One region of the Canibacter zhoujuaniae genome, then DNA from elsewhere that is predicted to be linked to it. Evidence: predicted binding sites of a transcription regulator. Region 1 holds the regulator's gene; each other region holds the start of a gene.

What was found. The regulator HrcA, encoded in region 1, represses chaperone genes, less so after heat shock. The targets are predictions, from matches to a motif close to TTNGCACTCGNNNNNNNCGAGTGCNAA.
Region 2: a site for HrcA is predicted at 3,657-3,683, ahead of groES (co-chaperone GroES). Genes of this name have one in related genera too.
Region 3: a site for HrcA is predicted at 8,697-8,723, ahead of groL (chaperonin GroEL). Genes of this name have one in related genera too.

What each region holds. Positions count from the first base shown of each region.
Region 1 covers NZ_JAAIJZ010000001.1:544,082-554,588, reverse strand. Annotated here, with positions in the region: gene holA (DNA polymerase III subunit delta) at 1-572, shown strand, start outside; gene HCR00_RS02565 (ABC transporter ATP-binding protein) at 624-2,444, shown strand; gene rpsT (30S ribosomal protein S20) at 2,588-2,848, shown strand; gene lepA (translation elongation factor 4) at 2,969-4,822, shown strand; gene HCR00_RS02550 (DUF1990 family protein) at 4,819-5,466, shown strand; gene hemW (radical SAM family heme chaperone HemW) at 5,471-6,700, shown strand; gene hrcA (heat-inducible transcriptional repressor HrcA) at 6,776-7,804, shown strand; gene dnaJ (molecular chaperone DnaJ) at 7,854-8,972, shown strand; gene HCR00_RS02530 (16S rRNA (uracil(1498)-N(3))-methyltransferase) at 8,978-9,754, shown strand; gene HCR00_RS02525 (histidine triad nucleotide-binding protein) at 9,772-10,119, shown strand; gene HCR00_RS02520 (PhoH family protein) at 10,109-10,507, shown strand, end outside.
Region 2 covers NZ_JAAIJZ010000002.1:274,581-285,087, forward strand. Annotated here, with positions in the region: gene HCR00_RS05235 (DUF885 domain-containing protein) at 1-955, shown strand, start outside; gene HCR00_RS05240 (HAD-IIB family hydrolase) at 983-1,771, opposite strand; gene HCR00_RS05245 (DUF4190 domain-containing protein) at 1,918-2,355, shown strand; gene HCR00_RS05250 (class I SAM-dependent methyltransferase) at 2,358-3,599, opposite strand; gene groES (co-chaperone GroES) at 3,756-4,052, shown strand; gene guaB (IMP dehydrogenase) at 4,212-5,714, shown strand; gene HCR00_RS05265 (GuaB3 family IMP dehydrogenase-related protein) at 5,758-6,879, shown strand; gene HCR00_RS05270 (SURF1 family cytochrome oxidase biogenesis protein) at 6,894-7,772, shown strand; gene HCR00_RS05275 (DUF3817 domain-containing protein) at 7,765-8,244, shown strand; gene guaA (glutamine-hydrolyzing GMP synthase) at 8,333-9,919, shown strand; gene HCR00_RS05285 (Bax inhibitor-1/YccA family protein) at 9,969-10,507, opposite strand, start outside.
Region 3 covers NZ_JAAIJZ010000002.1:109,341-119,847, forward strand. Annotated here, with positions in the region: gene resB (cytochrome c biogenesis protein ResB) at 1-1,253, shown strand, start outside; partial or broken gene msrB (peptide-methionine (R)-S-oxide reductase MsrB) at 1,378-1,776, opposite strand; gene HCR00_RS04430 (HtaA domain-containing protein) at 1,977-3,980, shown strand; gene HCR00_RS04435 (HtaA domain-containing protein) at 3,994-4,848, shown strand; gene HCR00_RS04440 (heme ABC transporter ATP-binding protein) at 4,856-5,695, opposite strand; gene HCR00_RS04445 (FecCD family ABC transporter permease) at 5,698-6,768, opposite strand; gene HCR00_RS04450 (heme/hemin ABC transporter substrate-binding protein) at 6,859-7,977, shown strand; gene HCR00_RS04455 (LytR C-terminal domain-containing protein) at 7,987-8,565, shown strand; gene groL (chaperonin GroEL) at 8,795-10,414, shown strand; gene HCR00_RS04465 (acetyl/propionyl/methylcrotonyl-CoA carboxylase subunit alpha) at 10,492-10,507, opposite strand, start outside.

The DNA.
Region 1 (10,507 bases):
ACAGTGAGCGCAGCCGATTTGTGACGGATTTTCTCGCGAGTAGATCACAGCGCATAGAACCTGAGGCGCTGCGCAGTTTAATCACAGCGTACGCTGAAGATCTTGCCGAACTTATTGCGATCGCAGAGCAGTTGTCACGCGATGCGAGTGGCACAATCTCTTTGCGGCAGGTCGACCAGCTGACAGCCGGACGCGTTGAAACCAACTCGATGAAGATTGCTGACGCGGCGGCGAGCGGTAACGGTGCCCTTGCCCTCACCCTGTTAAGACACGGCCTGCACACAGGTCAAGAGCCGATCGCAATTTGTTCTCTGCTGACAAACAAGTTGCGTCTGATGGCGAAGGTTTATGGGCTTGGTGACTCCGATGCTGAGCTTGCGAAACGTCTGAAACAGCACCCGTATTCGGTGAAACTTGCGCGTCGTGATGCGCGTAATTGGCGCGAAGGTGATCTAGCAAAGATGCTGGATTACGCTGCTGAGACGGAGTGGCAGCTGAAGGGTGGCGCGCGAAACAAAGAGTTTGTGATCGAAAGATTTGTTTTAGCGGTTGCCAAACGCGGCAGAATTTAGCCATCAGCGAAACTTGCCTCCGAGCTTTAAACGGAGGGGTAGAGTATCCGCGTGCAATCAATTAGACAGCTGTTTCGTTTTACAAAAGAACTTAATAGGTTCTATTTCATAATTATCGTTTGCACGCTGCTGACGAGTGCGGCAACTATTGCCGTTCCGTTTCTGATCGGTCGTGCAACCGACACGATAGTGGGGCTTTTGAACGGCTCTATCAGCCGTGATTCCGGGATTACAACTATTCTCATACTGGTTGGTGCTTACCTGCTGGTGGAGCTTACTTCTGTGGTGCTGGGCGCAGTTAGCGGCCGTGCGGGCGACACAATGAGTATGAAAATGCGGCATCTGCTGTCGTCTCGCTACTACGATAAACTGTTGCAGCTGCCCCAACGCTATTTTGATAACGAGCTGACTGGTGCGATTGTGTCGCGTTTGGATCGCACGATTACTGAGGTCACCAACTTCGCGCGCATGTTCGCGAACAATATTTTTTCAATGCTGCTGACAACCTTTGCGGTGCTTGCCGTAATGGCTTTCTACGCTTGGCCGCTGGCAGTTTTGATCGCTCTGATGATCCCGCTTTATGTCTGGTTAACAGCCCTGACATCCAAACGCTGGCAAGCCTATGAGCATCAAAAGAACGATCACATCGACGTGTCTCGTGGTCGGTTCACCGAAGTGGTGGGGCAGCTTGCAACGGTGCGCTCTTTCGCGCGCGAAAGGGCAGAATGGCAGAGTTTTGATGAGCACCTGCAGAGTACCGTTACTATCACTGGCGCACAGTCCCGCTGGTGGCACAGTATGGATGTGCTGCGCCGCAGTGCGTTAACGATCATTTTTGGCATTGTTTATACGGTGCTGTTTCTGCAGACAGCGAACGGCTCCCACACCATTGGTGAACTTGTTTTGTTAATTCAGCTGGTGGGCATGGTGCGAAACCCTGTCAGCATGATGAGCTGGATCGTTGACACCTCACAAAAAGTGATCGCAGGATCGCGCGACTATTTTTCTGTTATTAATTTGAGGTCGGATCAGCGGGAGGGCATAGCTCTGCGCAATCCACGTGCCGCGGCAGAACCAAAGCCGGTTGATACGAGTCGCACACCGGTTAGGTTCACTGATGTGACATTTGAATACAATCCGGGAAACCCCGTTTTGCAAGATATCAACTTCACAATTGAACCCGGTGAAAAGCTGGCCCTTGTGTCAACCTCCGGCGGTGGTAAGTCAACGATTGTGAACACACTGCTCGGTTTCTACAGTTTGCATAAGGGCAAAATCGAACTCTTTGGGCAGGATATTGCGAATTTGCAGATGCCTGAGCTCAGGGCGCAGATCGGTGTTGTTTTTCAAGACCCATCGCTTTTTAGCGGATCTATCCGTGAGAACATCGCATACGGTCGCCCGGATGCGACCGAAGCTGAGATTATTGCCGCAGCTAAGCGCGCAAAGGCTTGGAACTTTATTGATGCTTTCCCCGACGGGCTCGACACCGTTATTGGCGAGCGTGGTTTGAAGCTTTCTGGAGGGCAAAAACAGCGTGTTGCGGTGGCGCGCGCAATGTTGAAGGATGCGCCTGTGCTGATCCTCGATGAGGCTACGAGCGCTCTTGATACAAAGAGTGAGCGTCAGGTGCAGCGCAGTCTTGAAGCCTTGATGGAGGGCAGATCCAGCCTGATTATTGCGCACCGTCTATCAACCATCGAGAATGTTGATCGCATTATCACACTGGAAAATGGGCGTATTGCTGAAGTTGGAACTCCGCAAGAGCTAGCCGCGAGCGGCGGCATATATGCTGAATTATTAACACTGCAAACCGAGGGCTCAGCGCGCAGTAAGGAGCTGCTGCGCGAGAAATTCGGAATCCATGAATAGGTGCCGGCAAATCGCTTGAGATTCTGCTAAAGTTATCTATTGGCTTGCGTGTGAGTTTTTAATAACCACACCTACCGTGTTGGCAGCCCTCTCCCGCCACGCGGAACAAGAAGTTCGACACCAAATTTTTAAGGGACACAAACGTGGCAAATATTAAGTCGCAGATTAAGCGCATTCGCACAAACCGTAAGGCACAGGAACGCAACCGTGCTTACAAGAGCGAGTTGAAGACTTTTGTTCGCAAGACCCGTGAAGCAATTGCTGCAGGAGACAAGAACGCAGCTGTTGCTGCTCTCGCAGTTGCTAGCCGGAAGCTCGACAAGGCTGTGAGCAAGGGTGTAATCCACAAGAACCAGGCTGCTAACCGCAAGTCAAAGCTTGCTAAGAAGGTTGCAGCTCTCTAAAGCTTTACCGCATATGCGGTACCCTGCGCACGCACGCTCACATTTTTTGGGCGTGCGTGCGTTGTTTATGCAAGCGCCTGAGCTCGGCGCATTCTAACCTCTGGAATAATTAACAGCACTATGGCACCACGCGCTTCGAATCCACCGATCCCGGCGAGCACCGATCCGGAAATTATCCGTAATTTTTGTATCATCGCGCATATCGATCACGGTAAATCAACTCTTGCTGACCGTATGCTCCAAATCACGGGCACGGTGCCGGAGCGTGAGATGCGCGCGCAGTACCTTGACCGCATGGATATTGAGCGCGAGCGCGGGATCACTATTAAGTCACAGGCTGTGCGCATGCACTGGGAGGTAGACGGGCAGGCCTATGCGCTAAACATGATCGACACCCCCGGCCACGTCGACTTTAGCTACGAGGTGTCTCGTTCGCTTGCGGCGTGCGAGGGGGCGATCCTGCTGGTGGATGCGGCACAGGGAATTGAGGCGCAGACACTCGCCAACCTCTACCTGGCGATGGAACACGATCTTGAAATTATCCCGGTGCTCAACAAAATTGACCTGCCCGCCGCAGATCCGGAAGCCCGGGCGCAAGAAATCTCTGAGCTAATCGGCATAGACCCTTCAGAGATCCTTGCAGTCTCAGGGAAGACGGGCGCCGGTGTTGCAGAACTGCTTGATCGTGTTGTGCGCAAGGTGCCACCTCCGGTGGGTGACACTGAAGCGCCTGCTCGGGCAATGATTTTTGATTCTGTTTATGATCCATACCGGGGCGTTGTCACCTATGTCCGCATGGTAGACGGCAAGCTCACCCCGCGTGAGCGTATTCAGATGATGTCCACTGGCGCCGAGCATGAAGCTTTGGAGATTGGTGTTTCCGCTCCGGAACCTAAGCTCACCAAGGGTCTCGCAGTGGGTGAGGTGGGCTATCTAATTACCGGTGTGAAAGATGTGCGCCAATCAAAGGTTGGTGACACGGTGACCACGAAACGCGCCCCAGCTGCTGAACCGCTTGCCGGATACACCGATCCGAAACCGATGGTGTTCTCTGGTCTTTATCCGATTGACGGCAGTGATTACCCGGTGTTGCGCGAAGCGCTCGACAAGCTGAAACTGTCGGACGCTGCGCTACAGTATGAGCCGGAGACATCAGTCGCTTTGGGGTTTGGTTTCCGATGCGGTTTTCTGGGGCTGTTGCACCTAGAAATTATTAGTGAGCGTCTGCGCCGTGAGTTTGATCTTGATCTTATAGCTACCGCGCCGAGTGTTATATATCGCGTTGTAAAAGAAGATGGCGGTGAGGTTGTTGTGACCAACCCGAGCGAATATCCAGAGGGAAAAATTCGCGACGTTTACGAGCCTATGGTGAAGGCGGCAATTCTTGCTCCGAAGGGCTATGTCGGTGCGATCATGGAGCTGTGCCAGGGGCGGCGCGGCAACCTGCTCGGGATGGAGTATCTCGGCACCGACCGCGTTGAACTGCGCTATCGTATTCCGCTGGGTGAAATTGTGTTTGACTTCTTTGACCAGCTGAAGAGTCGCACGCAGGGTTATGCCTCCCTCGACTACGAACCAGACGGTGAGCAGACCGCGGATCTGGTGAAGGTGGATATCCTCCTGCAGGGTGATAAGGTGGACGCTTTCAGCGCCATTGTGCACCGTGACAGTGCCTACAGCTACGGCACGATGATGGCTGAACGACTGCGTAAGTTGATTCCGCGGCAGCAGTTTGAGGTGCCTATTCAAGCAGCGATTGGTGCGCGGGTGATTGCACGAGAGACTATTCGAGCGATTCGGAAAGATGTGCTCGCTAAATGTTACGGCGGTGATATTAGCCGCAAGCGCAAACTGCTGGAAAAGCAGAAAGAAGGCAAGAAGCGCATGAAGATGGTCGGTCGGGTCGAGGTGCCGCAGGAAGCATTCATCGCAGCACTGTCAGGAGATGTTGAGGGTAAGGAAGCTAAAAAGTGAGCGGCGTTGAGCAGGCAGCGAGGCGCGATAGTTTCCAGCCGGCAAGACTGTCATACATCGAAGTTGGTGTTAGTCAGGCGCCAGATCTGCTCCAGTTCCCGCCAAATGATGCGGTGCCCTTTTTCGAGCAGGTGCAAATAGGGTTGGGTGTGGATCGCTTCAACTCAGCGTTAGAGCAGTTGATGACTTGGGAAGCGCACCGTGCAGCAGGCTATGTGGTAACAGAAGAGTCTGCCGGTGAGAGCCCGAGTGTCAGAGATGGGGAAGCGGTGTATTCAGCGCAGGGCGAATCGTTTCTCAGACGCGGGGCACGGGTGCTGTTGACACCGGACGATAATAATTCGGCGCGCCGATTTGAAGTTGTGCGTGTGCTTGAGGGCGCGCAATTGGAGCAGCTCGAACAGGAGCGTCAGGTCGTGGAGCGCGGCGGGATGATCTTGGGCACCGCGGATGAGGGCGATACAACCGGCGAAGTCGCGCTATCTGTTGAGCTGCGTGAAGATGAAACCGTCTGGGCACTAACCCGCGGATTCTGGCATGTGCACGCCACAGGTTTTCTTGGACTCGGTAAACAGCAGACAGCCGACCGGGCGACAACCGCGTTAAAGCGCGTGCTTAAAACACTGCAGCCGACCGGGGAGTGAGACAGTGCCAAGCGCTCTGCTGCCGGGTGACCCGGTGCCCGCAGACGGCAGACTGCCACAACAGGCTGCCGTAGCGCAGGGCACACGCAATTTTGGTGCATATGTGCACGTCCCGTACTGTCGTGTGCGCTGCGGCTATTGCGATTTCAATACCTATACAGCTAAGGAACTCGGAAACACCAGTCGCAGTCACTATGCGAGTGAGGTGTGCGATGAAATTAGCTTCTCTGCCAGGGCGTTGGATGACAGCGGCATCAAACCGCGGCAGCTCAGCACCGTTTTCTTTGGGGGTGGCACCCCGACAATTCTGCCGGCAACAGATTTAGCGCAGATGCTGGCGAAACTTCGTGAAACATTCGGAATTGTTGCGGGAGCTGAAATAACCACCGAAGCTAACCCTGATTCGGTTGATAGGAAGTATCTGCAGACGCTGAAAGATGCCGGATTTACCAGGGTGAGTTTCGGGATGCAGTCTGCTGTGCCCGAAGTGCTTCAGGTGCTCGATCGCACGCACACCCCGGAGCGAGTGCCGCAGGTTGTCGCGTGGGCGAAAGAAGCGGGGCTTGAGACGAGTGTTGATCTTATTTACGGAGCGCCGGGCGAGACTTTAGAGCAGTGGCGCCGTTCTGTTGAAGCGGCGTTAGCCTGCGATCCGCACCATATTTCTGCGTATGCTTTGATCGTTGAACCCGGCACCAAGCTAGCTGCCCAAATAGCGCGGGGGGAGTATCAGCAGCCCGACGATGACTTGCACGCTGAAATGTATGAGCTGGCCGATCAAGAGTTTGCGGCTGCTGGATACTCCTGGTATGAAATTTCAAACTGGAGCAAAACTTTAGACACCAGGTCGCGCCACAACCTCGCATACTGGCAGGGGCACGATTGGTGGGGTTACGGGCCGGGCGCACACAGCCATGTTGGCGGAGTGCGCTGGTGGAATGTGAAACACCCCCGCGCTTACGCCGATCGCATTGCACAGGGTATTAGCCCCGGGTTTGCCAGAGAGGTGTTAGACGCTGAAACTAGGCGGGTAGAGCAGGTGCTGTTGGAGACACGCATCGCAGACGGTCTGCCGCAGTCACGACTTACTGCAAGCGAATCGCGGCGGGTTGCGGAGCTGATTGCAAACGGGCTTGTGGATCCTGTCAGCGCGCTGCAGCACAAGCGCATTGTGCCGACTCTGCGCGGGCGTTTATTGGCCGATACCGTGGTTGCTACGCTGTTAGCGAGTTGAGAGGAAGCACCCATATTCATCGACTAAACTGGCACTCTATCAACTAGAGTGCTAAGCGGTATTGGAGGTGGACTTGTGGTTTCAGAGCGTGGACTAAAAATCTTGCACGCTATCGTGACAGACTATGTCGCAGCAGGTGAACCCGTGGGCTCTAAAACCCTCGCTACCAGATACTCCTTCGGCGTGAGCGCCGCCACCATCCGCAACGATATGGTGGCGCTTGAAGAGGCTGAACTAATTGCAGCTCCCTACACTTCAAGCGGCCGGGTGCCAACGGATAAAGGTTTTCGCCTGTATGTCGACACCCTCTCAAAACTGCAACCCTTGGGAGGCGCAAGACGCGCTGCTATCGAGCGTTTTCTAGGGGAGGCGCAAGACCTGGATGAGGTGCTGGGGCGCACTGTGCGACTTCTGGCGCAGCTGACAAAACAGGTTGCGCTCGTGCAGTATCCGTCAGAGCAGAATGTTTTCGTGCACCATCTTGATTTGGTGGCGCTCACAGACAACAAAGTTTTGTGCGTTGTGATCACCGGCTCTGGCGCAGTAGAGCAGCAGCTGCTTGTTTTGCCACACGCTGTGAGCGCGGAGTTCGTTGCGGGGGTAAAGGGGCGGATCGCGGCAGCTGTTGTCGGAAAAGATACTGACACCGCACTTCTGGCAGTTCAGAAACTGCGAGCAGAGTTAGAAAAGCAGTCATCGCTTAAGGAGTGGGAGTCTCTTGCCCCGCTGCTTGATGGCGCTGCACAGCAGATGCGGCAAAATCGTAGTGCAAAGTTGGCGATTGCTGGCACTGCCAACCTCTCGCGGCAGCAGTTGCCGGGAGAGAACGCCGCCGCGGTGCTTGATGCGCTTGAAGAGCAGGTTGTGCTGCTGCAGCTCTTCAACGAGTTGGCGGCTGAGCAGGGAACTGTGCGCGCATCTATCGGATCTGAGAACGAACCCTACGGTCTTGCCGGGACGGCGATTGTTGCGACTAAATTTGGGGTTGGTGAGAACGCCGACTCTAGACTTGGAGTTTTAGGGCCGGTAAATATGGACTATGCCGGAAACATGGTGGCGGTGCGCGCAGTCGCCCGCTATCTGAGCAAGATTTTGGGCACCTAGTTAGACGGTGTAGCGCAAGTTTTTATTTTGAATCCAAGGAGATTATTAGGTGGCTGACCACTACGAAACACTCGGTGTGGGCCGGGATGCAACTGAGCAGGAGATCAAGAAGGCGTATCGCAAACTCGCGATGCAGCTGCACCCGGATCGCAACCCGAGCCCGGAAGCGGCTGAACAGTTTAAGCTGGTGACGCACGCCTATGATGTTTTGAGCGATCCTGAGGCGCGCCGCAACTACGACATGGGCGGTTCGGAGAACGGCTTTGGTGGGGGAGACTTCACAGATCTAGGTGACTTCCTGGGCAACATGTTCGGCGGCGGTTTTGGCTTTGGCGGCGGTCAGGGACGGCCGAAGAGCCGCACCCAGCGCGGTGAGGATGCCCTGATCCAGTTGCGTGTCTCCCTTGACGAGATTATTTTTGGCACCCAAAAAGAGGTTTCAATAAACACAGCTGCGGTTTGTCCGACCTGTAACGGCAGCTGCAGTCAGCCCGGCACCTCGCCGCGCACCTGCGAGCACTGCGGTGGCAGTGGCCATCAGCAGCGCCAGGTGCGGTCAATCCTCGGCACCGTTGTCACCAACCACCCCTGCGCAAACTGTCACGGATACGGCGATGTCATTGACAGCCCCTGCCACGATTGCGGCGGTCGCGGTCGGGTGCGTGAGAAGCGTTCAATAACCGTTGATGTTCCTTCCGGAGTTGAAGACGGCATGCGTATGCAGATGCGGGGCGCCGGTGAGGTGGGCCCTGGCGCAGGCCCAAATGGTGATCTCTTTATTGAGTTCAGTGTGAAACACCACGACGTTTTTAGCCGGAACGGTAACGATCTTCTGGCAACGCTCGACCTCGGGGTGGCAGACGCTGTGTTTGGCACCGAGGTGACGCTTAACGCCTTGGACGGCGAGGTGCTCGTTACCGTGCCAGAGGGTGCCCAATCGGGTGAAATAATTACTGTGCGCGACCGCGGAATCACTGAGCTGCACGGAAACCGTCGCGGAGACTTAAAGATAGCCCTGCAAGTGCTCACCCCAACTAAACTCTCGAAGCGTGAGCGGGAGCTCTATAAGGAGCTGCGTGAGCTTAACACCGGCACACATCCACAACTTGGTGAGTTCAAACAGGGCTTCTTTGATAAGCTGCGCAATCGTTTCTTCGGTAACGGCTAACCGGTATGGCCCACCTCTACTACGACCCTGCGGTAGCTGGTGCACAAGTCGGTGACACACTGATTGTGCGTGGCACTGAGGCACACCACGCCGTGACCGTGTCGCGCCTGCGTCAGGGTGAAGAAATAATGCTCGGTGACGGCGTGAGCACGCTTGTTACTGCAACAGTCACGGCCATTACAACAGGCCGCGAGGCGAGTTTCACCGCAACCGTTTCTGAGGTAAGAAACCAGCAAGGGTTAGAAGTGGAGCTGGTGCTCGTACAAGCGCTCGCAAAACAGGGGCGCGATGAGCGCGCGGTCGAGCAGAGCACCGAGTTTGGCGTCTCAACGGTAATCCCATGGCAGGCTGAGCGTTCGGTGAGCCGCTGGGAGGGATCACAAAAGATTCAGCGCGGGGTTGAGAAATGGCAGAAAATCGCTCGAGAAGCTGCGAAACAGTCACTGCGCAGCCGCATCCCTGCGGTGCAGCAGCCGGTTGACGCTAAAGCAATTGCGGCCTGGGCGGCTGATTCGCAGAATCTGGTGCTGATCTTGCATCCCTGGGCGAGTGAGAAGTTGAGCACTGTTGTTCGGGAGATTGCAGAAGATTCTTTAGCGCTGGGTGAGCTGCAGCGCATCTACTTAATTGTTGGCCCTGAGGGCGGAATTAGCGATTTTGAAATTGACCTGCTGCTAGGATCCGGCGCAACCTCCGTCAGGCTGGGGGAAGAGGTTTTGCGAACCTCGAGCGCGGGTGCTGCCGCGCTAGCTGTGATTCAGACCAGTCTCGGCCGATGGTAGGTCGCTAACATAGACGTATGGCGCAAGAAACTGTATTCAGCAAGATCGTGTCGGGTGAAATTCCTGTGGAGAAGCTCGCTGAGACCGAGCGTGTGCTCGCGTTTCCCGATATGAACCCACAAGCAAAAGTGCATATTCTGGTTATTCCAAAGACTAGTGAGTATGAGAATGTCACTGAGTTAGCGGCGGGAGATGCCAGTTTGCTCTCTGAAATTGTTGCGACAGCAAAAGAACTGGCTGACAAATACGCAGACGGTGACTATCGCCTGATCTTCAATAACGGCGCAAATGCTGGGCAAACTGTTTTTCACGTGCACGCGCATGTGCTAGCCGGTGATCTTGGGGAGAGTTCGCTTGTCGGGTAGCGATGCCGCGCTGAGCAAACGTTCGGTTCTTTTAACGGGTGTGCACCTCCCCGATTTTTTGGGCCCCAATGAAAAACTGATTCGGCAGCTCGAAACTGAGCATCCGGCGGTCAGCTTTCACCTCAGGGACTATCTGCTGACCCTTGAGGGGTCTCAGGAGGCTGTTGCTGCTGCTGAGAGAGTGCTACTTGAGCTGTTGGAGATTGCTCGGTTGCGGGCGCAGCCTGGCAGCCGCGATGTTGCGCACCTTAGTCGTTTGGGTGCGGCAGCGGGAGAGGGGCGTAAGCTTGCCGAACCCATTCTGACCGTGCGCGGCAGGGCGATCCGTCCACAAACAGCTGGGCAGCGTGAGTATGTGCGTGCAATCGAAGAGCACGCCGTCACATTT
Region 2 (10,507 bases), on a different contig from region 1:
GTCGTTCCTCGGCACAACAATCGACCTCGCTGAAACCTATCAGTGGGGTGTTGAGGAGCTCGCGCGCATAATCGCTGAGCAGGAGAGCGTCGCAAACGAGATTAAGCCGGGCGCTACCATCGCTGAGGCGAAAGAGGTGCTCAACAGCGATCCAGCACGGAAACTGCACGGCACTAAGGCCTTGCGTGAGTGGATGCAAGAGCTGAGCGATCGTGCGGTGGCAGAGCTTGCTAAAGAGCACTTCGTAATTGAGGGGCCGATGCGTCGCCTCGAGTGCATGATCGCACCAACCCAAGATGGTGGCATCTACTACACCGGCCCATCAAGTGATTGGGAGCGTCCCGGCCGCATGTGGTGGTCGGTGCCACCCGGCGAAGAAGAGTTCACAACCTGGGGCGAGGTCTCAACTGTTTACCATGAGGGTGTGCCCGGACACCACCTGCAGATCGCTACCGCGACCGCTATGGCTGATTCGCTGAATAAATGGCGTGCTGAGGGTGTGTGGGTCTCCGGTCATGGCGAAGGCTGGGCGCTGTATGCTGAGCGTCTCATGGAAGAGTTCGGTTATCTTGACGATCCGGGAGATCGCATGGGCATGCTTGATGCGCAGCGGATGCGTGCGGCCCGCGTTGTCTTCGACATCGGTGTGCACTGCGGTTTTGAGATTCCTACCGAGTGGGAAGAAGCTGTGGGTGCTACGGGCGTGTGGACCGCAGAAGCCGGATATAAGTTCCTGGAAATAAATCTCGCAACCAGCAAGGGCCAGCTTGATTTCGAGTTCAACCGCTACCTTGGGTGGCCGGGTCAGGCGCCGAGCTATAAGATCGGTCAGCGTGTCTGGGAACAGTTGCGTGCCGATGCCGAAGCCCGCGGCCAAAGCCTAAAAGAGTTTCACACAGAAGCGCTGAAACTGGGCACTATGGGGCTAGATTCCCTTAAGCGCGCCCTCAGTTAGAGAGCGCTAGCTTTAGCCGTTTAGGTGTTAAAGCGGCGGTAACACTGTAATCTCACCCGTCTCAATGAGGCGGGTGAGATTTTTTACGGTCTGCTCCCAGCCGTGCACAGAGTGGCTTTTAACGCCCAGCGCGTACACCGGGTAGTCATTGCCGGCAGGGTCGAGTCTGTCGCCGACAAAGAGCATATCGTCTAAGGCAATGCCCGTCGCTTCTTTAAGCTTTCGCATACCGTACGCTTTATCAATACCCTTAGCGGTAATGTCGACGCTGGTTGATCCGCCGGAACGCACCTCGAGGTGGGGAAGTAGCTCTTGCACAGCTGCAGCAAGTCTGTTCTTTTTCGTGCCGTCAGGATCCCAAGCTGCTTTAGCGGCGACCGGAGCCTTTTGCCCTAAGGCAGAGAACGTAATTTGAGAGAGGCGATCCTCAAGAATATTTCCCCAAGTGTCTGCCTCCCAAACCCCCTGCTCGCGCGCGGTTGCTGCAAGCGTTTCGAGAGCTAGTTTGCGATCTGCCTCTGACAGCTGTTCTTGATAGACAGTTTGCCACTTGCCGTCTATAAAACGCTCATAGTGGGTGCCGCAAGTGGGAAGGAGGTGCAGATTTTGCAGCTGCGCAGATGAGAGTCGCTGCGCTGTCAGCCCAGTGAGCAACTGTGTCTGAAACTGCTGAAAATTACCGCCTGAAATGATTGCGACCTGCGTCACAGAGAGGAGCCTGCTGAGCATCTCTAGCACGGGCTGGGGTACTGGCGACTTTGATGGTGCGAGGGTGTCGTCAAGGTCGAAGGCGACCAGCTTTGGCAGTGTGTGCATGTGTCTATTTTGGCAGATTGAAAATTAATATCTGGCACTTAATAGTGGTCTTAACAGCAAGCGGTCGATATGATAGGAAAACACGCTCGCCGCCAGTCTAGGCGCTGCTAGTGCACTTAGAGAACACGACGACGAAAGACATTTAAATGAATCATGACGCGCCACAATACCCGCAAAACACAAGCCAGCAGCCAAGTCAGCCGTACAGTGCGCCCGCGCAGCCGCCGCTTATTGACGGATACACTGTGACAGAAAAAAACGGCAACGGTCTGGCAATCACCTCACTGGTTACCGGTATCCTCGCTTTTCTGTTCTCCTGGGTTACTTTCTTTGGTGGCCCAGCAGGTCTCGTAGCGGTTATCACAGGTATTCTTGCAGGCCGGAAGAAGCAGCGTAAAGGGCTGTGGATCACCGGTATCGTGCTCGGTGCAATCGGTTTGATTTTCGTTGTGCTGTGGATTCTGCTCAGCGTTTGGGCGTTGTCTATGCTCGCTGACCCAGAAGCCCTGCGAAACCTTGGTCTGAGTGAGGCTGAGGTGCAGGAAATCCTAAATCAGCTGCGCATGGCAGGTGTTACTGAATAAAACTAAACCCGTGCAGCGATAATCGCTGCATGCTTATCTTGGATCCGCGTTAGGAAAACAGTTAGTTCCAAACGCGGATCCTTTTTCTTTGCAGGTGGCAGCTTGAGCGCTTTCCGAAACTCCTGCAGGTCTGCGCTCACCCCGCGTTTCTTTAACTCAGCGCTGGTTGCGCCGCGCTCGAGCAGAGCTTGACGCACGGCCTTTGGTTTGAGAGAGGTGACATCGAGCACTTTAAAAGAAGCGACAAACGGGTGCGGGGTGGGGGGTTGCGTCTCCCCTGTCAGGTATGCGATGTCTGGTGAGAGCATTCCGGCACTAAGCTCAGCGGAGATAGCGCCAATCTGTCTGGCGCGAATAATTGTCGGATCGGGCTCGAAAATATAGCTGCCTAAGTTGCGCACTGCGGCGTCGGGCGCGTCTGCTGCAGCGGCGATTGTCTGCCACTGATTATCTTTAAAAGTGGTTGCTCGCCGCGTGATGTTTGGGGTGCGCAAGGTGCCCGACCAGAGCAGTGTCTCAAGAGCTTGCGAGTTGATGCTGACCCACTCGGCCTCAGTGTGCTCTGGAATTAGTTCGCGATCAAAACCGGGGCCGAGTTTTACTGCGGTGTTGTGTGCTGCGGTGACCGCAAAAACGAAGTCGAGGCTGGGAGAGTAGTCGCTTGGGCTCACCCTCTGACTGTTGCGATTGCCGAGGGTGCGCCTTGCGGGGTCAATGAAAATGGCCGAATCTGCGGTATTGAATTCAGTGAGATCAACCGCAAGAGCATTTTGACAGAGCACTTTGGCGTTTGGATATTCCCGCAGATTGTGAGCTGCAAAGGTTGCGGTCAGCTCATCTATCTCAACCGCTGTTACCTGTAACCCTGCCTGCGCAAACGCGAGTGATTCGGCGCCGATTCCGGCTCCCAGGTCTAAGACTTTTGTGATCCCGTGTGCCTTAAACCGTGTCGCGTGATGCTGCGCAACAGGAAATCGCGTGGCCTGTTCGAGCCCGGTGGGGGTGAAGAGCATTTGTGCTGCTGCTTGGCCAAATTTCGCTACGGCTTTTGTGCGTAGAGCTTGTTGCGCTAACGTCGCTGCAACAAGCTCTGGGTCACTAAAACTTTTGCGTAATTCACGCTGCAGATCTGCCGGAGTAGCCCCGCCAGCTACGAGGCTATCAGCTGCTTGGAGTGCTGTGTGCCCGAGGGGTGTTGTGAGCCTACTCCAGGAGGTGAGCAGCTGATCCGCGCGGAAATTCATATCTCAATTGTGGCAGAGGTAGAAAAGCTTAATAGTTGCTTAGTTTTTGATGAAAAGTTAGCACTCGCCTTGCGAGAGTGCTAACCCCGCCGTAAACTTGTGTGCAGTGCCCGGTAATTTGCGGGCGAAACAGACTTTAGAGAAAAGGGGTCAGCCGTGTCGGTTGGAATTAAGCCGCTCGAAGATCGCATTGTTATCCGTCAGGTTGCAGCTGAGCAGACCACTGCTTCAGGTCTTGTTATTCCGGATAGTGCGCAAGAGAAACCACAGATTGCTGAGGTGCTTGCAGTTGGGCCGGGTCGTATCGACGACAACGGCAACCGTGTGCCTGTTGATGTTGCAGTAGGTGACAAGGTTATCTACTCAAAGTACGGTGGCACCGAAATTAAGTACGGTGGCGAGGAATACCTAATTCTCTCAGTGCGGGATCTGCTCGCAGTGGTTGAGGGTTAATTAAATTTTTTACGATTGCAGCCGTCCGGGTTTAGACTCGGGCGGCTTCATTCATTAGTGCTGTGTGCATTAGACTTAAAGCAGCGGAATAGACCCGGGTCGAAGCCTGTTTCAGGTAGATAATATAGACCCGAAACAGTCTCGAGAAGAAGGTTGTCAATGGAACAGCGTGACCCGTTTGCACTTAAAGGCCTAACCTACGATGATGTGCTGCTCCTGCCGGCACACACCGACGTAATTCCGAGTGAAGCAGATACTTCAACGCAGCTGACGCGCAACGTGCGCATCGGGGTTCCGTTAATTTCTGCGGCGATGGACACTGTCACCGAAACTCGTATGGCTATTGCTATGGCACGCAACGGTGGTCTTGGTATTTTGCACCGCAATCTGTCGATTGCCGATCAGGCAAATATGGTCGATCTTGTGAAGCGGTCTGAAGCCGGTATGATCACAAATCCGGTGATCACCACCGTTGACGCAACAGTCGCAGAAGTGGATAAGATCTGCGGTGAGTACAAGGTCAGCGGTTTGCCGGTCGTCGACAACTCGGGAAAACTGGTGGGAATTATCACCAACCGAGATATGCGCTGGGTTGATCCGGCTGCGCGAGCCACCACAAAAGTTGGCGACGCAATGACAACCATGCCTCTGGTCACCGGTAAAACCGGCCTCAGCCGCGCTGAGGCACTGTCGCTTTTTAAAAAACACCGTATCGAAAAACTGCCGCTCGTTGATGATTCAGGCAAGCTCACCGGCCTGATCACTGTGAAAGATTTTGAAAAAGTTGAGCAGTATCCGAATGCTACGAAAGATGATGCCGGTCGTTTGCGGGTTGGAGCTGCGGTCGGTTTCTTCGGTGACGCTTGGGAGCGTGCAACAACCCTGTTAGAGGCGGGAGTTGATGTGCTGGTTGTTGACACTGCGAACGGTGACTCAGCCGGTGTGCTCGACATCATCAAGAAGATCAAATCTGATTCTGCGTTTAATGGCGTTGACGTGATCGGCGGTAACGTCGCAACCTACAGCGGCGCAAAGGCTCTTGTTGAAGCCGGCGCAGATGCGATCAAAGTTGGTGTTGGCCCGGGTTCAATCTGCACCACTCGTGTTATCGCTGGTGTCGGTGTGCCGCAGGTTACCGCTGTTTACGAAGCAGCAAAAGCGGCAACGCCAGCGGGTGTGCCGGTCATCGCCGATGGTGGGTTGCAGTATTCCGGCGACATTGCGAAGGCTCTTGTTGCGGGCGCAAGCTCGGTAATGATTGGCTCACTGCTGGCTGGCACAGACGAAAGCCCTGGTGATCTTGTGTTCGTAGGCGGTAAGCAGTTTAAGAACTATCGAGGCATGGGCTCTCTCGGTGCTCTGCAAACTCGTGGTGAACGCACCTCATACTCGAAAGACCGCTACTTCCAGGCAGATGTGCCAAGCAACGAGAAACTGATCCCGGAGGGCATTGAGGGGCAGGTGCCTTACCGCGGCCCGGTTGCTTCGGTGCTGTATCAGCTGACCGGTGGCTTGCGTCAGTCAATGTTCTATACCGGCAGCCGCACAATTCCGGAGCTGAAGGAACGTGGCAACTTCGTGCAAATTACGTCAGCAGGTTTGAAAGAATCGCACCCGCACGATATTCAGATGGTTGTTGAAGCACCAAATTACCGAGGTTAGCGCGCAAGTCGCAGGCCAAGAAGCGCAGAGATAAAGGGACAGTTTGAGTAACGAAATTGAAATTGGACACGGCAAACGTGCGCGTCGCGTTTACTCATTTGATGAAATTGGGGTGGTGCCCAGCCGCCGCACTCGTGATCCGGAGTTGGTGTCAACATCCTGGAGCCTAGACGCGTATCAGTTTGAAATCCCTGTGCTCGGCGCGCCGATGGACTCGGTTATGTCACCGGCCACTGCTATCGAGCTGGGCAAACTGGGCGGTCTTGGGGTGCTCAACCTTGAGGGCCTCTGGACACGCTATGCTGATCCCCAGCCGCTGCTTGATGAGCTGGCTTCGCTCGATAACAGCAAACAAGCTGTGCAGCGTATGCGTGAAATTTATGCAGAACCGATCAAATCAGAGCTTATCACTGAGCGGATTGCGGAAATACGTGCAGCTGGTGTGACGGTAGCCGGCAGCCTGTCGCCGCATCGCACAGCAGAACACTATGAGACCGTTGTAAAAGCCGGCGTAGATCTGTTCGTGATTCGTGGCAACACAGTCTCAGCTGAGCATGTTGCGGTTGAGGGCAAAGAACCGCTTAATCTCAAGAAGTTCATTTATGAGCTTGATGTGCCGGTGATTGTCGGCGGAGCTGCAACCTATCGTTCAGCTCTGCACCTTATGCGCACAGGCGCAGCCGCGGTGCTTGTTGGATTTGGTGGGGGTGCCAGCTCAACTACGCGAGCAACTCTCGGCATTAGTCAGCCAATGGCAACTGCGATCGCCGATGTGGCGGGAGCGCGTTCTGACTATCTTGACGAGTCTGGCGGGCGCTACGTCCATGTGATCGCTGATGGTGGCCTCGGAACTTCAGGTGAGGTTGTGAAAGCGATCGCCTGCGGCGCAGACGCTGTGATGCTCGGCTCGCTGCTTGCGCGCGCAGCTGAAGCACCCGGAGGCGGTTGGCACTGGGGGCAAGAAGCGCATCATGATTCACTGCTGCGCGGGCAGCGAGTAGCAGTGGAGCAGGTTGCACCGCTTTCTGAGATACTGAACGGTCCGTCACAGATCGCTGATGGCACCGCGAACCTTATTGGAGCGTTACGCACCGCGCTAGCGACAACCGGCTATTCAGATTTGAAAGAATTCCAGCGCGTTGGAATTGTGCACACCGCTAAATAGATAGTGTGCCGCATATGACCTCAGCACCGGCTGCCCCGAAAAATACTAAACGGCCTCGTTATTCAGGTGAGCCCACGCTCGGGCAGATTATGCGTCGCCCAAAGTGGATTTTCGCGCTCATTTTGGTGCTCTCCGTTGCTTCGGGGTTTGCTTGGCTGGCACAGTGGCAGTTGGGTAACGCCATTACCCTTGACGATAAGGCGCAGATTGACACCGAATCTGTGATACCGCTTGCAGAATTGGTTGAGCCGGCCCAACCGTTAAATGATGTGGCTGCGGGGCACAGAGTCTCAATTAACGCTAGTCTTGTTCCAAATGAATTTGTGATTGTCGGTAATCGCGCTAACTCCGGTGCGGTGGGCTACTGGGTTGTAACGCAAGCATATGCGGAAACCGTCGCAGCGGAGCATGATACGAAAGAGTTAGCCAACCTGGCGGTTGCGATTGGCTGGGCAGCTACCGCTGACGAAGCGGCTGCGGCTATTGAGAAACTTGAAGCAGCGGGGATCAGCGAAAACCGCACGCTGTATGAGGGGCGGCTCAATCCGCTTGAGACACCGGGCGCCCCTGAAATGCAGGGGGAGCTAATGGTTTACCCAAGCGTTGTTCCGGCGCAGCTTTTGAATCTCTGGCAAAATCCGCTGCCTACGACCTACGCGGGTTACGTTGTGCTGGAAGCAGATAACGGGCTGCGCGCGGTATCCGGGCTGCAGGCAATTGATTCTATTCCCCCCACCCCGCCTGAGACCGTGAACTGGATAAACTTGTTTTACGGTTTGGAGTGGGTGCTGTTTGCCGGCTTTGCGGTGTATTTTTGGGTGCGACTCTGCAGAGATGCGCACGAGCGCGAGCACGAACTGAAACTGCAAGAAGAGGAGAAACTCAATGGCTGAATTACTGCCACGCCCTGAAACCTATCCGTCGATTCGTAAATCTCTAAAATTTTTTAAGATTTCGTCGATGATTACCGGGGTGATGCTGTTCGGTCTGTACATCATCTCAGGGATTCGCTGGTTTATGCATTCAGACGTATATGTCAACACAGGTAATGCGCTATTTGAGTTGGTGCAGCTGCCGCCGGCAGGTGTGGAGCTTGATTTTGAGCCTGCCGGTGTTAACTTCACAACTATATTCCTAATTGCGCATGGCTGGTTCTATGTTGTTTATGTCATCGCATCGTTCACTGTCTGGAGCGGCATGCGTTGGCCTTTCTGGCGCTTCATTTTGCTCGCACTCGCAGGTTGCGTGATTATCGTGTCGTTTATTGCCGAACGCTGGGTGGTGCGTGATGTGGAAGCAAGACTTAATGACGGCCGTGATCGAGTTCAAAATCAAAATCATAGTGAAGCCTCACCCGCGGTTTAAATAAACCGTGGCAGGCGATGATCCTTCCCTAAAAACCCGGTAGATTTTTATTAGATAAATCCGTTGCTAAACCTGTGAAAGGTTATCGATGACAAACCAAACACTTGAAGCGCCGCGCCCGGTGCTCGTAGTTGACTTCGGGGCACAGTATGCGCAGCTTATCGCGCGTCGCGTTCGTGAAGCAGGTGTTTATTCAGAGCTCGTGCCGCACACAATTACTGCTGCTGAAGTGCTTGCGAAAAAGCCGCTCGGTCTTGTGCTCTCAGGTGGGCCTTCTTCAGTTTATGCGGAAGGTGCCCCAACCTTTGACGACAGTATCTTTGAGCTGGGCATTCCGACATTTGGAATTTGCTACGGTTTTCAGGTAATGGCGCAGGCCCTTGGCGGTGTAGTGGGTCACACCGGTGACCGTGAATACGGCGCAACTGATGTGGTGCTGTCAAATACGGCAGATGCTATTCTGCAGGGCCAGCCTGTTGAGCAGAACGTGTGGATGAGCCACGGCGACGCTGTGCAGCAGGCGCCAGAGGGTTTTGAAGTTTTGGCTTCTACCGCTGTAACTCCGGTAGCTGCTTTCGGATCTAAAGAACGTCGTATGTACGGCGTGCAATGGCACCCAGAGGTGAAACATTCGGATCACGGTCAGGCTCTGTTAGAAAACTTCCTGCGTTTTATCGCTGATATTCCGGCGGAGTGGAACGCTGAGAATGTTATTGAAGATCAGGTTGCTCGCATCCGTGCGCAGGTTGGTAACGGCAAAGTGATTTGTGGTCTGTCTGGCGGGGTCGACTCTGCTGTGGCAGCCGCCCTCGTGCATCGGGCAGTTGGCGATCAGCTGACATGTGTTTTTGTGGATCACGGTCTCTTGCGTCAGGGAGAGCGGGAGCAGGTTGAGGTTGATTACGTCGCATCAACCGGTGTGCGTTTGGTCACAGTAGATGCGCGCGAGAAATTCTTAACTGCGCTGCAGGGTGTGACCGATCCGGAAACAAAGCGCAAGATAATCGGGCGTGAATTTATTCGCACCTTTGAAGAAGCCGAGGCGCAGCTGGTGGCTGAAGCTGCTGAGAGTGATGGCAGCCCGATCCGATTCCTGGTGCAGGGCACACTCTACCCGGATGTTGTTGAGTCTGGCGGCGGCAGTGGCACGGCAAACATTAAGAGTCACCACAATGTGGGAGGGCTGCCAGAAGACCTAACTTTCGAGCTTGTCGAGCCACTGCGCACCCTGTTCAAAGATGAGGTGCGTGAGATTGGGCGACAGCTCGGTTTGCCGGAGGTGATTGTTTCTCGGCAGCCTTTCCCAGGCCCCGGTCTGGGCATTCGCATTATCGGTGAGGTTACTGAAGATCGTCTTGAAACCTTACGCGCGGCCGATGCGATCGCGCGCGAAGAGCTGACGGCGGCCGGGTTAGATGCTGAAATTTGGCAGTGCCCGGTGGTGTTGCTCGCTGATGTGCGGTCGGTTGGTGTGCAGGGTGACGGGCGCACCTACGGCCATCCGATTGTGCTTCGTCCGGTGTCGTCTGAAGACGCGATGACCGCCGACTGGACTCGTCTACCGTACGATGTGCTTGCACGCATTTCTAACAAGATCACCAACCAGGTGCCAGATGTAAATCGTGTAGTGCTTGATGTTACTTCAAAACCACCAGGAACTATTGAGTGGGAATAAATAAATAAATGCCGGCCCTGGAGCCGGCATTTATTTTGTTGGGGCGTGGTTAATCTTGGCTGCGCAGGATTGCGATTAGGCGCAGAATTTCAACATAGATCCAAACGATGGTGACCATCAGACCCCAGGCTGCCTGCCAGCCGTAAATTTTTGGTAGGCGGTTGCGCTCTCCGTTTGCGATAAATTCAAAGTCGCTTACAAGGGTGTAGGCTGCAAGGCCAATTGCGAGCAGACCGATTATTACACCGAGTGGAATTCCGAAGATTTCGATGCCGCGCAAGCCCCACGGATCGCTCATTGCGCCGGTCCATACCAGGGCGAGATTAATCAGCGAGAAGGCGAGATAAGACAGGATCGCGATCATTACAATCTTGTTCATGCGAGGGCTGGTGCGCACTTTACCGCTGCGGAACAGGATGAGGGTGACGGCGACAACCACCAGGGTGCCGAGCAGCGCCTGAAAGATGATGCCTGAATAGGCTCCCTCAAAGATGCGGGAGATGCCACCGACGAAGAGCCCTTCGATTGCGGCGTATGCCATGATGAGACCTGGTGAGATCTTTTTACGGAAACCGATAACCAAACCAA
Region 3 (10,507 bases), on a different contig from region 1:
TGCGCCGCATGGTCGGATACACAGAATTTCAGGTGCAAAACCCCGAAGCCAGCGTGACCGAGCGCGAGGAGACCGCGCAGCGTGTTATCGCAAAGGCGGCAGAGCTGCTGTCTGGTATGCGGTATCGCACGAGTGTGCAGGAGACTGTGTCGCGTGCGGGAGCGAAAGAGTTCAGCGTGTCAGCTGAGCGTGGTTATCTGCGTGAAACCGGTAACCTGGTGTTTCACGTGGGGCTGGTGGGAGTTTTGGTTTCCGTTGCAATTGGTGCGGGTTTTAGCTTCAATGCGCAAAAAGCCGTTGTTGAGGGTGAGTCGCTGGTGAACTCACTAATCGACTATGACTCTTTTACAGCAGGGCGCTTTTTTGATCCGGCACACTTAGAGCCGTTTCGTGTGAAACTTGATGATCTGTCGGTTGATTATGTGGAGCCGGAAGACGGCTTTGCATCGGGTGTGGGGATCGCGAAAGATTTTCGTGCGACCGTCAGTGTGACGCGCGCCGATGGCACCGAGTATGCAGACAGTATTCGAGTTAACCATCCGATGCGGTCAACCGGTGCCCCTATTTTTCTTGTGCAAAATGGGTATGCCCCAAAGTTGACCGTGCGCAACAGCACGGGCGAAGTGGTGTTCAGTGAAAGCACGCTGTTTATTCCGCAGGATCTCAACCTGACCTCTGTCGGCGTGATCAAAATCCCATACGGACTGCAACACAACGGCGAGGCAACGCAGGTCGGGCTGCGCGGTTTCTTTTATCCAACCGTGGCTGAGCTTGAGTCTGGGGCGTTTGCATCTTCCTATCCAGACTTGAATAAGCCGCTTTTAACGCTTGATGTTTTTGTTGGTGATTTGGGCATCAACAGCGGTATTCCGCAATCGGTATATAGCTTGAACACCGATAAACTGCAGCAGCTAACCGGGCGTCAGGTTGAGAAACAGTCACTCGCGCTAGCGGTGGGAGAAACTGTCGATCTGCCAGAGGGGATGGGCACAATCACGCTTGAGGCAGTGCCGCGTTATGCGGCTGTGGAGCTAAAGCAGGATCCCTCAGCGCGTGGTGTGCTGGTTTCTGCCCTAGCTTCAATTGTCGGCCTGTTGGCGTCACTGTTTGTGCCGCGTCGTCGAATGTGGGTAAAAGCGCAGCTCACCGATAATGGTTTTACTCTGCAGTATGCGGGATTAGCGCGCGGTGATGATCCGAGCCTCGAAGCCGCTGTGGCGCACATTCGCAGCCAGCATCTTGCGAAACTCTAGCGCTGAAAATTTAGTAAGCTTTTTCGGCGCCCGGTGCGTGATTTTCGCAGGTGCAGTCACGGTTGTGAGCGGAAAACACAGACTCGCCAGTCTGTTCAACCGGCCCCTCGGCGCTGGCGCCAGCCTCAAAGTTTAGAGCAACTGAGTTCATGCAGTAGCGATCGCCGGTTGGAGTGCCAAAGCCGTCAGGGAAAACGTGGCCGAGGTGTGAGTCGCAGTTCGCGCAACGCACCTCAACCCGAGTGCGTGCCAGGCTGTTGTCTTCGAGGAGTTTTACGGCATCTGGGCGCACAACCTCATAGAAACTCGGCCACCCGCAGCCGGAATCAAATTTGGTGCCTGCAAGAAACAGCTCTGCTTTACAGGCGGCGCAGCGGTAGAGGCCGTCGCGGTTTTCGTGCAGGAGCTCGCCGGTGCCCGGTCTCTCAGTGCCGGCCTGTCGCAGAACGCGATACTCTTCCGGGCTGAGAATCTCACGCCATTCAGCGTCGGTACGGTTTGCGGCGTTCGGATCGATGCTCACGAGACTCCTCAGGTTGTTGTTAATACTGTGCTAACAAGCATAAAGGGAGCTGGCTGGACATAAAAATTATCTGTAATAAATTTTCTAAATCCCTGATCAGAACTATAAAAATAAGTTCAACAGATGAACTTTTGAATTTTAGGTGACTTATTCCTCTGCGGGTGGTAAGTTTAACCTAAGTAGATCTGATGGAAGGCGCTATGACTGCTTCGTACTCTTTGCGACGCGCACTCGCGGCACTTGTTGCTTTAGTGATTGCGCTAGGTTTTGTATTTACCTCTTCGAGCCTGCTGGCAACTGCTGCGCATGCAGCAGAAGCTGAAGCCGCTGGCGAAGTGCTGAATGCGAGCGAAGAAGGCTTGCAGATTAAGGCTGTTCTGCAAGGGCTGGCGCCTGAGGTTGCCAGCGCTGCTGTGGCGCTGGTGCCGGCCGAAGATTACGCAGCGCTCGACAGTGAAGATGGCATAAGCACGCTGCCCTATACTGCGGAGCTGAGCGCCGAAGATGGTGCGCTAACGGCGACCGGTTTAGCGGTTGCAGAAAAGCTTGATCGCACCAAACAGTACGAGCTTGTGTTTTGGCAGTCGGGCACTAAATACAACGCTGACACCAAATATGCGACCGTGCCACTCACTGTAACCCCAGAACATTGGAATGCTGTCTTCCCGCCTGCAGAGCCTGACGAGACTAGCGAGACTGGTGAGGCTGAACAGCCTGCCACCCCAGCAGCCCCGGCTGATCCGGCCGCACCGAGCGAGACTACCCGGGCTGAGGGGAAGCTCGTGTGGGGTCTGCTCGAATCATTCCGTAGGTACGTGGTTGGCCCAATTGCACACGGCACGATCACCCCAACCGAACCAGCGGTGGTTAATAAAGACGGCCTTTTTGAATACCCGCAGCTGAGCGATGCAGCATGGGACGCTGAGAAACAGACCGGGTCTGTGCGCTACAGCGGCGTGATCGTTTTTTACGGACACAATGGTGCTTTGCAGCGTGTGCTCGCAAACCCTGAAATCGAAGTGATCGATGCCAATAAGGGTCGGCTTTACGTGCAGCACAACGGCGAGCGTTTTGCGCTAACCGAGATTGATCTTTCCAAGGCTAAGAAGTCCGTTGCAGATGACGGCGCTATTACTTGGGAGGGCGCCAAGACCTACATTGCGAAGGGCGCAAACCTCGCATACTTTGAAGAGTTTTATGAAGACGGCAAACAGCTGGAAGACATCACCTTCACTGTTGGTGCCAATCTAAAAACTGAGGACTCTAGTGAGGCCGAGGCCCCGAATCCGCCGGTGCTAGCTCCGGCTCCCGCCCCGCAACCGGCACCGCAGCCTGCGCCACAGCCGGCTGTGAAAAATGACGCACCAGCTGTGCTCGGGGCGGAAGTTGGATGCTTCACCTGGGGAGTTTCAACCTCCTTCGGCCGCTACGTTGGCGAGGGCTATGTGGCAGGGCGTGCAACGCTTGTGAAGACCAACGGCACCGTTACCGCTAACGGAGTTGGCGGCGGCCCGGGCGGGTTTGTGTTCCCGCAGGTCGGCAGTGAGTGGAATGCGAAAAACGGGACTGGCACTATCTACTACTCCGGCAGCATCAACTACTACGCCCACCACGGGTTGCTGAACCAGACCTTCGCCAACCCTTATGTGCGTGTTGTGAGCGCAAACCGTGCCGAACTGTATGCAAACGGAGTGCACTGGGGCTCTCTGGCGCTCAAGGGCCGCACAGTCACAGAGCGTGGCGCATCAGTTTTTAACGGCGCAAGCTTTATCCCCGGTGCTGGTGCTAACGCATTCCTAGGCAGCGGCTTTAACCGCGGTCAGATTGGTTGGGATCCGGCTGTTTCGTTCATCGCGGGCAGCTCAGGCAGCGTCTGCGGTTCTGGCGCTAGCGCTGGTGCCGCCGCAGCATCAGGCGCTGTGGTTGTTGCCGCAGGTAACCAGCAGGCAAACAATTCCGGCACCGAACTTGCGGCGAAGCAGGCAGCGGCGAAAGCAAAAGATAAGCAAAAGCTTAAAGTTGCAAAAACTGAGAAGCTATCCGCTGCGTCTGAGTCAGCTGCAGAAGATAAACCACAGGCTGTGCAGGCGGGAGTTATTGCAAACGCCGGCGCTGATATCTGGTGGTGGGTTGCTGCTGCGCTCACAGTTCTTGCAGCCATCATGCTCTTACTCCTAGTTCGTGCTCGCAATCAACAGGCTTAGGAAACTTTAAATAATGCAGAAAACATCAATTAAACGTACGTTTGCAACCGTCGTTGCCGCAGGAGCTGTTGCATCATCGCTGGTGCTGGTTCCGGCAACCATCGCTGCGGCTCATGACGAGGCTGAGCACTGCCAGGTGACCGATGGCACGCTGACCTGGGGTGTAAAGACGAGCTTCCGCTCGTATATCTCAGGCTCAATCGCTAACGGCGCTTGGGAGGTTTCTGAGGGCGCGGCCTATGAAACCCCAGATTTTATTTTCGGGGGCGGATCAGGTGAGGGTAACCCCAGTGATCTGACTGTGGGCGTTTCAATGCCCGGTAAAGTGCAGTTTACGGGGCACAACGGTGTGCTCAACCTCATAATCTCAAACCCGACTGTGCGCCTTGATGGCGCCGAGAGCGCAACTCTGCTGCTTGACGTCTACTCAAACGACACCTCCGGCAAAGAGAAGGTGAACGCAAAACAGGTTGAGATGGCGCACATCGATACCAGCAAAGCGCTCGAACTGAACAGCGAAACCTGGTCAATTAATGGCGCGCCGGCAACCCTCACCGAGGCGGGCGCAGAAGCTTTCGGCGGATACTATGTCGCGGGTGAAGAGCTCGATCCGATAACGCTGACAGCGGGTAATTCAACCTGTGTGAAAAACGCTTTGAGTGGCGGTGAAGCCGCTGAAGAGAGTGACAGCGCTGACAGCAAGACTGCAATGGAAGAGTCGCAGGCTGCTCCGGTTGTTGATGAACAGAAACCGGCAAACAGTGGAACCAACTGGGTGCCAATCGCAATTAGTGCGGTCGCTGGCGTGGCTGTGGTCGGCGCCGGTATCGCCCTCCTGCGCGGCGGGAAGAAACGCACTGAGCAGTAGCTACAAGCTACACTACTTCGTGAAACTCACACACGGGCGCGAGAGACCGCAGTGGCAGCACTAGCGGCTCGCCCGTGCGTGGGTGCGCGATAACCTCAACAGGAGTGTCATAAACCTCTGAGACCGTCTGTGAGGTTAGCACTGTGCGCGGGGTGCCGATAGCTTGTAGGCGACCCTTCTTTAAGAGCGCAATCCGGTCTGAATAAGCAGCCGCCAAATTCAGATCGTGCAGCACCGTAATCACAGCGCTACCCTGCGCTGCTAAAGCGCGGGCGGTTTGCAGCACAGCTTCCTGATGCTTCAGATCGAGCGCCGCCGTGGGCTCATCGAGCATAACTACCTGCGCACGAGTGGCAAGCACACGCGCGAAACTAACGCGGGCCCGCTCACCGCCAGACAGGCTTGGAACGCGACGATCCGCAAGATGCGTGACCTCTGCAACCTCCATCGCCTCCGCGATTGCTGCTTCATCATCGTGATCGAGCGGTGTGCGCTGCCAGGGTGCGCGCCCCATTTCTACAACCTCACCCGCGCTGAACGGGAACATCAGCTTGTGCTCCTGCAGCAGCACAGAGCGCCGCCTGGCGAGATCCTTCAAAGACCAATCAGCTATCGGGTAGCCGCAGAAGTCAACCTCACCGGCTGAGGGCGTCAGCTCACCAGATAGTGCGGCTAGCAGAGTTGATTTTCCAGCGCCGTTGGGGCCGAGCAGTGTTAGCACCTCGCCGGCGTGCGCCTCGAGATTTATGTCTTCGAGAAGGTTGCAGTCGCTTCGTGTCACGCGCAGATTGCGTGCGGCGCAGATTGCGGTGCCGCCCGGTAATGGAATTGGAATGGTTGCAGCCATATTTAACCCCACCCTCCTGCAGATTGACGTGTGCGACGCAGCAGCCAGAAGAAGAACGGGCCGCCGATAAGAGAGGTGATCATGCCAATTGGGAGATCCGCCATCGGAACCAGGGTGCGCGCAGCAACATCAGCAAGCGTTAAAAGCAGTGCGCCGCCGAGCATACTGGAGAGCAGCAGCGGGCCGTGCGCAGGGCCCAAAATGCCGCGCATAATGTGAGGGATCACAAGACCGACGAACGCGATAATCCCTGTGAAGGCGACCGACACGCCAACAACTAGCGCGACCACAATGATGACACTCAGACGCAGCAGCTCGACGTTCACACCGAGGTGTCTGGCGTTTCGCTCACCGAGCGATAGCAGGTCGAGTTTGCGTGCAACCAGCAGGCTGCAAAGAGCGCCAACCATAAGAACTGGAAGGATCACCCAAACCTCAGCCCAACCGCTGCCGGCCATTGAGCCCAGCTGCCAAAAGACTATTTGTTCGCGGCTGCTTGTGTCTCCAATAAACATCATGAGGGCGATACCTGCGCCGCAGATAGCGTTCACTGCGATACCGGTGAGCACGAGCGTAACAACCTCAGTTTTACCGCCGCCGCGGCTGAGGAAATAGACGGTTAGTGTCGCTATTAGGCCGCCGGCAAAAGCCATTAAAGCGGTTGTCCAGCCGCCCCAAAAGGTGATGCCAAAAACAATGGCGATGCCGGCGCCGAGTGCGGCTCCGGAGCTCACCCCAACAACGCCCGGCTCTGCCAGTGGGTTGCCAAAAATTGCCTGCATTAGAAGACCTGCAAGCGCCAGCGCTGCGCCGACGAGCGCGGCAACCGCAATGCGCGGAAAGCGAATCGACCAGAGCGTGTCTAATGCTTTTGGATGCTCGGGCAGCGGCAGCCAGTCGATGCCAACTTTATTAAGGATTGCGCCCATGACCTCAGCGGGTGAGGCGCTCACTTGACCGAGCATCATCGAGACAACAACGGTTGCAAGCAATAAAATGAGGAGCCCAAAATTGAGCACTGCGGCGCGCGCAGATCGGGCTGCTGGGTTTGGTGCGATTGATGGTTTTGGCATAAAAATTTACTCTGTTATTCAGTTCAATCTTAGGGTAGTCTTACTAACCGCAGATAATAATTTTCTGGAACCTGTGAAGGGGTCGCCAAAATGGGGCGTAAAAAAGTGTCTTTGGCAGCGAAAATAACGGCGTTAATGGCTGCCGTAACTCTTGGTTTATCCGGATGCGCTAGCGGATCCGCATCTGATACGGCTGACGCAAACTCAGCGCCAAAATTAGCGCCTTTGAGTGAGCTGACACCGGTAGATAATCCTGCAACATACGAAGGCCCGTCTACCGTTTTGCTGCCGGAGAATGATCTGCAGCCGCTCGACAGCAAAGTTGAGCAAAAGCTCCCCGTGACGGTGACCTCACGACCTCCGTCGGGTGAGAGCGAAGTGACTGTAAAATCTACTGAGCGGATAGTTTCGCTGTCACTAACCGGGGCGCTGTCAGACTTTATCTACGCATACGGCTTTGGCGACAAAATCGTTGGAGCCGATATTTCAACGGATCTGCCCGGTCTGGATATTCCTGTTGTGACACAGGGCGGGCACAATGTGGACGCTGAATCTATTCTTGAGCTGAACCCTGACCTGGTGATTTCTGACGGCACAGTCGGCCCTATTGACGTCATCGAACAGCTTCGTGATGCGGGGGTTGCAGTCGCTTTTGTGCGCTCTGCGAGCACTTATGAAGAATCGTTTGAGCAGGGGCAGCAGGTTGCAGATGTGCTCGGCGTGAGCGCGATGGGTGCTGAGTTGCGAGAGTTCTATGAGGCAAAAATCGAGGCAAAAATTGCTGAGATAAAGGCGCTTGTGCCCGCAGACCCTGAGAAACTGCCGCGGGTAGCTTTCCTTTACATGCGCGGGCCTGGCGTTTTCTTCCTGTTTGGGAAGGGCACCGGAATTGATACCATCCTGGATGCGCTTGGAGCGGTTGATGTTGCTGAGGAAATTGGCTGGGAGGGCCATAAGCCAATGAACGACGAGGCGCTCGTTGCGGCAGACCCAAATCTAATTCTTGTGATGACTAAGGGGCTTGAAAGCGTTGGGGGAGTTGACGGTATGCTCGAGACGCATCAGGCGGTTGCTCTAACCGATGCGGGTGAGCGGCGTCGCATTGTAGATGCGCCTGACACCAGAATTTTCTCAGGTGTGACCCGGGCCGCTGATACGCTCGATGGTTTGGCGCGAGCATTCTACGCACCCGACAGCCTGAAGGGATAGAATTGCAGCGTGACAGAGCAAAAGAGTGAGACCCGTGGAGCGCAGAAACTGAAGTTTCCACAGGATCGCTTTGATGATATTCCGATCGGCGGCGGTCGTGACGCCAAGATCGGTGCGCATCGCGCTGTGCCACGCCCCGCATTCTTTGGAAAATGGGTGCTCACGGTTTTAGTGCTCACCATAATTGTTTCTGCTTTAGGCATCTTATGGATCACGCAGTGGAGCGGGGGCGCTGCTGTTGCTGACCGCGTTACAGCAGCTACTAAAAACGAAAAAGTTGTGGCTGAGCTCGACCCGGAAGCTCGTGTCATTGTTGTGAACGGAACTACGGTCTCTGAGCTCGCTGACAGTGTGGCGGGTGAGATTTCTAACCGTGATTTAGGGCAGGTTCAGTTCACAGATATTGCTGCCGACAGTGATGTCAAGATCTCCGCTGTGTTCTATGCCGATGACGCCTATGAGGGTGCCGCTATCGCGCTGGCGCGTGAGCTTGGCGGAGTTAGCCACTATAAGAGCGAGACCTATGCGGAGCAGCCAGCTGACCTGGTTGTGCTCTTAGGGAGTGATTATCAGGGCCCCGGTCGCTAACTTGCTGACTTTTTAGTGTTGAGACTCTGTGAGCTAGACAGGCTTGTCTGCCGACAGCGTTTAACTATAGGAATTCGCTGAGAAACCGAGAATGCCGTTTGCACTCTCAGGGTGCGAGTGCCAAAATTGAGTTAGCACTCAATGGCGAGGAGTGCTAATTTCTGCGCTCCTCGTAACTGGTTTTGTTGGTGCTGTAACCAAAACAAACCTGCCGAGAAGGGGCAAAGAATTGGCAAAAATTATTGCTTTTGACGAAGAAGCACGCCGCGGTCTTGAGCGTGGGCTGAACACCCTCGCTGACGCGGTTAAAGTGACCCTCGGCCCACGCGGTCGCAACGTTGTGCTTGAGAAAAAGTGGGGCGCACCAATCATCACTAACGACGGTGTTTCAATCGCTAAGGAGATTGAGCTTGACGATCCGTATGAGAAGATCGGCGCTGAGCTCGTTAAAGAGGTAGCGAAGAAGACCGATGACGTTGCCGGTGACGGCACCACAACAGCTACCGTTCTTGCGCAGGCGCTTGTGCGTGAGGGCCTACGAAATGTCGCTGCCGGTAGCGATCCAATCGCTATCAAGCGCGGTATTGAGAAGGCTGTTAACGCTGTTAACGCGAAGCTGCTTGAGAACGCAACCGAGGTTGAGACCACAGAGCAGATCGCAGCTACCGCATCTATTTCAGCGGCGGATCCTGAGATCGGTGAGCTCATTGCGCAGGCGATTGACAAGGTCGGTAAAGAGGGCGTTGTCACCGTTGAAGAGTCAAACACCTTCGGCACCGAGCTGGAGCTGACCGAAGGTATGCGCTTTGACAAGGGCTTCCTCTCTGCATACTTCGTCACCGATGCAGATCGTCAGGAAGTTGTTTTCGAGGATCCATACATCCTCATCGTGAACAGCAAGGTGTCAAACATTAAGGATCTGGTGCCTGTTCTTGAGCAGGTTATGCAGTCTGGTAAGCAGCTTGTGATCATCGCTGAAGACGTTGAGGGAGAGGCTCTCGCAACTCTCGTACTGAACAAGATTCGCGGCGTTTTCAAGTCTGTCGCAGTGAAGGCACCAGGGTTTGGCGATCGCCGTAAGGCAATGCTGCAGGATATTGCGATCCTCACCGGCGGCCAGGTAATTTCTGAAGAGGTTGGCCTGAAGCTTGAGAGCGCAACCATCGATATGCTCGGCACCGCACGCAAGGTGATTATCACCAAGGATGAGACCACCATCGTGCAGGGTGGCGGCGAAGAAGATGCTATCGCCGGTCGTGTTGCGCAGATCCGCCGTGAGCTTGAGAACACCGACAGCGACTACGATCGTGAGAAGCTGCAGGAGCGTCTTGCCAAGCTTGCTGGTGGTGTGGCCGTTATTAAGGCTGGTGCAGCGACCGAGGTTGAGCTGAAGGAGCGCAAGCACCGCATTGAAGACGCCATCCGCAACGCTAAGGCAGCTGTTGAAGAGGGTGTGCTCCCCGGTGGTGGCGTTGCTCTAATCCAGGCTGGCACCGCTGTGTTCGACTCACTCAAGCTTGATGGTGACGAGGGCGTTGGAGTGCGTATCGTGAAGGCTGCTATCGAGGCGCCACTGCGTCAGATTGCAACCAACGCGGGTCTTGAGCCGGGCGTTGTTGTTGATCGCGTGTCACAGCTCGAATCAGGTTTCGGTCTGAACGCTGCAACAGGTGAGTACGGCAACCTGGTTGAGCAGGGCATCCTCGACCCAGCTAAGGTGACCCGTTCAGCACTGCAGAACGCTGCATCTATTGCAGGTCTGTTCCTGACAACCGAGGCTGTTGTGGCTGAGAAACCAGAGCCAGCAGCTCCTGCTGCGGCTGACCCAGCTGCGGGTATGGACTTCTAGTCTCTTAAAGCAAATTTTGGGGCGGCAACCAAACTGGTTGCCGCCCCAAATATTATTTAGAAGCTTTAACCGAGTGGCTATTCGGCTGGCTCA